2 regions of the Inediibacterium massiliense genome follow, and region 2 is predicted to be linked to the other one. Evidence: riboswitches for the same ligand, from Rfam matches in the RefSeq annotation. Region 2 holds a riboswitch; the other holds the start of a gene.

The links. A riboswitch is a leader RNA that binds a small molecule or an ion and turns the genes downstream of it on or off. The one in region 2 is predicted to bind S-adenosylmethionine.
Region 1: it holds a riboswitch for S-adenosylmethionine, as region 2 does, so the genes downstream of both, metK (methionine adenosyltransferase) here and BN2409_RS11375 (phenylacetate--CoA ligase family protein) in region 2, are expected to answer to the same signal.

Annotation. Positions count from the first base shown of each region.
Region 1 is NZ_LN876586.1:500,830-503,040, forward strand. It holds gene BN2409_RS06200 (tRNA 2-thiocytidine biosynthesis TtcA family protein) at 1-572, opposite strand, end outside; gene BN2409_RS06205 (COG2426 family protein) at 751-1,218, shown strand; SAM riboswitch class I at 1,285-1,386, shown strand; gene metK (methionine adenosyltransferase) at 1,481-2,211, shown strand, end outside.
Region 2 is NZ_LN876587.1:595,833-598,043, forward strand. It holds gene BN2409_RS11370 (GNAT family N-acetyltransferase) at 1-365, shown strand, start outside; SAM riboswitch class I at 479-597, shown strand; SAM riboswitch class I at 685-802, shown strand; gene BN2409_RS11375 (phenylacetate--CoA ligase family protein) at 907-2,211, shown strand, end outside.

The DNA.
Region 1 (2,211 bases), on a different contig from region 2:
CTTTTTGCAATAGGAAGATTGTTTCTTGATACTGCATCTATGATCTCTTTTTCTTTGGCATAAATAAGAGGGCGAATCATAGTAAGGTCTATTCGATCTAAATAGGTTACAGGTAAAAAAGTACTAATGCGACTTTCATAAAAAATACTTAAAAAAAGAGTTTCTACTGCATCATCTCCATGATGTCCTAGTGCAAGCTTTGTCACACCATTTTCTTTACAAAGAGAGTGAAGTTTTCCACGCCTCATACGAGCGCAAAGGCTACATGGATTTTTTTCTTTTCGATCTTCAAATACAATTTTTCCTATATCTGTATGTTGTACGATATAAGGGATTTCTAATTCTTTGCAAAAATTTTTTATAGGAGAAATATCAAAATTATCAAATCCTAAAGTAAGGGTAAAAGCTTTAAGCTCATATTTTACAGGGGTAAATCTTTGAAAAAGCTTTAAGGCATATAAAAGAGCCATGCTATCTTTTCCACCTGAAACACCTACTCCTACTATATCTCCATCTTTAATCATATTAAAATCTAAAACAGCTTTTTTAACATATCCTAATATTTTTCTCATCATAAAATCCTTTCTCTTTTACCATAGTAATTACTATATGAAAAATTATAGCCAAATAAACAATAAATACATATTAAATTCTTGTTACAAACAAATATATCTTCATAAAAAATAAAAAATCATATATAATGATAATAGAAAATAGAAACTTGTTGAAAGTAGAAAATGAGGACAAAAAATGAATACAATATTAGAAATTTTATCGAATGAAGTCATGGTATTATTAGTATCAGCTATGCCAGTAATGGAACTTAGGGGTGCAATTCCTATAGGAGTTTCTCTAGGAATGACTCCTATGCATGCAATGATTATAGCACTTATAGGGAGTATGATTCCAGTGCCTTTCTTACTTCTTTTATTAAAACCGATTTTTAAAAAATTAAAAGAGAATCCATCATGGAGAAAACTTGTGGATTGGATTACAAAAAGAACCCTTAAAAAGACAACAACTATTTATAAATATAAAAGCTTGGGACTTCTTTTATTTGTTGCAGTCCCCATACCAACAACAGGGGTATGGACAGGTTCTGTAGCAGCATCTTTATTAAATATTCCTTTTAAGCATGCATTTCTTTCCATATTTATTGGGAATTGTATTGCAGGATTGATCATTACTACACTTAGTCATGTTGCAGTAAATATGTAGATAGAGTTGACTTTTGCAAATGTATGTGATAGAATTTTTTCGACAAAATAAAATATCAATCTTGATGCCTTATCAAGAGTGGTGGAGGGACTAGGCCCGAAGAAACCCGGCAACCGGTATGCAACGCGGTGCTAAATCCTACAGAAATGATTTTCTGGAAGATGAGGACAAATGAAATCTAACCTCTTCTTAAGTGTGAAGAGGTTTTTGTTTATATTTTTAGGGTAAAATAATAAACATAATGAATCAAGGAGGGATACAAATGGCAAAAAGATTATTTACTTCAGAGTCTGTTACGGAAGGACATCCAGATAAAATCTGTGACCAAGTTTCAGATGCGATTTTAGATGCTATTTTTGAAAGAGATCCAAATGCACGTGTTGCAGCCGAAACTTCAGTAACAACAGGCCTTGTATTAGTATCAGGAGAAATTACTACAAATTGTTATGTTGATATTCCAAAGGTAGTAAGAAAGACAATAGAAGAAATAGGATATACTCGTGCAAAATATGGATTTGACTGTGACACATGTGCAGTACTTACAGCTATTGATGAACAATCTAATGATATAGCAATGGGTGTAAATGAAGCATTAGAACGTAAAACAGGAACAATGAGTGATGAATTAGAAGCGATAGGAGCAGGAGATCAAGGAATCATGTTTGGTTTTGCTTGTAATGAGACACCAGAACTTATGCCTATGCCTATTGCACTTGCTCATAAATTAGCAAGAAGATTAACAGAAATCAGAAAAAATGGTACACTAGATTACTTACGTCCAGATGGTAAAACACAAGTTACAGTAGAGTATGTAGATAATAAGCCTGTAAGAGTCGATACAGTAGTTATATCTACACAACATAGTCCAGAAATAAGCCAAGAGCAAATTAGAAAAGATTTGATAGAACATGTGGTTCGCAAAATTATACCTCATGAGTTATTAGATGAAAAAACAAAATATTATATCAATCCAACAGGAAGATTTGTAATTGG
Region 2 (2,211 bases):
GAATTAATATGCCTATTCTTACTCATTTATTTAATCAAAATGGAAGCTTTTTTATGATTACCAAAGATGAAAAAGAACCTATAGGATTTTTAAGACTTGTACCTAAAAAGGAAAATGTAGAAATAGTAGTAGTTATTGGAGAGCGAAAAGAATGGGGAAAAGGTTTAGGTACAAATGCAATTTTTGAAGGGCTTAAACAAGCATTTTTCAATTGGAGAGCAAAGGAAGTAATAGCAAAAATTAATTTTAAAAACAAACGATCCAGAAAAGCTTTTAAAAAAGTAGGTTTTACACAAGATAAAGAATTACTAAAAGAAATTCAATATTCTATTTCTATGGATGAATTTTTACAGTTTGTATCCTAATGAGATATTTTATGCATAGGAAAAATTTGTACTTTTTTCAAAAATAGTATTGACGTAATTAAGTACTTTTGTTATAATTCCATTAATCTTAAGTTTCGAAACTAAATAGTATACTCTTATCAAGAGAGGTGGAGGGACTGGCCCAATGAAGCCCAGCAACAACTTAGACTATAAGAGATCTAAGAAATGTGCTAAATCCTGCAGAATGTGATTTCATTCTGATAGATAAGAGGAGGAAGTATATATATTGAGTCCTCTTCTGATATCAGAAGAGGACTTTTGTTGTTGATGCATCGACAAAATAAATTAAATAATAAAATTCTTATCAAGAGAGGCGGAGGGACTGGCCCAATGAAGCCCAGCAACAACTTAGATTGTAAGAAATCTAAGAAATGTGCTAAATCCTGCAGAATGTGTTTCATTCTGATAGATAAGAAAGTATCTTAAAAAGCTGCTTTCTTATGAAGCAGCTTTTTTTATGGAGTAAAAAATACGCTAAATCAATTTGAAGAATTCAAACAAATACCTAGGAGGTTGTCAAATGGAAGGAAAATACTGGAATGAAGCAATTGAAACTTTAACAAGAGAAGAATTAGAAGATTATCAACTTAAAGAATTAAGAAATGAAATTAAGTTTGCCTATGAAAATTCTCCATATTATAAAGAGTCTTTTGATCAAGTAGGTGTGAAACCTGAGGATTTAAAAACTTTAGACGATTTGAGGAAATTTCCATTTGTAAATAAACAAGTAGAAAGAGAAAGGCAAAAGAAAAAGCCTATTTTAGGGGATATGTGTGCAGTTGATGAAAAAGAGATTGTATTTATGTCTACATCTAGCGGTTCTACTGGAGTTCCTACAGTAAGTCCATTTACGAAGGAAGATTTTGAACAATTCCAAGATATAGAGAGCAGGTTATTTTGGGGAGTAGGTATGAGATCAACGGATCGATATGTCCATGCATTAAATTTCTCCCTTTTTGTTGGGGGACCAGATGTAATAGGAGCACAAAATCTTGGAGCTTTATGTATTTGGGCAGGAACTCTTCCATCTGATAGACTTTTGTTTATTTTAAAAGAGTTTCAACCAACAGCAATTTGGACCACACCTTCTTATGCGTGGTATCTAGGAGAAACGGCCAAAAAACAAGGTATAGATCCAGCAAAAGATTTATCTATTCAAAAAATTATTGTAGCAGGAGAACCAGGAGGCTCTATTGATGTAACAAAAAGTGCAATAGAAAAACTTTGGGGAGCAGATGTTTTTGATTTTTATGGTATTTCAGATATATTTGGAGCTTGTGCAGGAATGTGTGAAGCAAAAGATGGACTCCATTTGGCTGAAGACCAAATTTTATTGGAAGTATTAGATCCTATAACATTAAATCCTGTAGCCGATGGAGAAAGAGGCGAGATGGTACTTACTACTCTTAAAAAGAAAGCAAGACCTATGATTCGTTTTAGAACAGGAGATATTGTGACATATACGTCTAAACCATGTATATGCGGAAGAACTCATAAAAGAATTCATGTAGTAGGAAGATTAGATGATATGTTTATTGCAGCAGGGGTGAATGTTTTTCCAAGTGATATTGAATTTATTGTAAGAAATGATAAAGATACTACAGGAGAATATAGGATCTTTGTATTTAATGAAAACCATATTACAAAATTTAGAGTGGAAATTGAAAAATCAAATAGTTCATTGATAGATAAAGAGGAAATTGCTCATAGAATTTCTAATAAAATAAAGGCACATCTTGGTGTTAGACCAAAAGTAGTTGATGTTTTAAGAGAAGGAGAACTTCCAAGGGCAACTCATAAAGCAAAGAGGTTGATTGATGAAAGA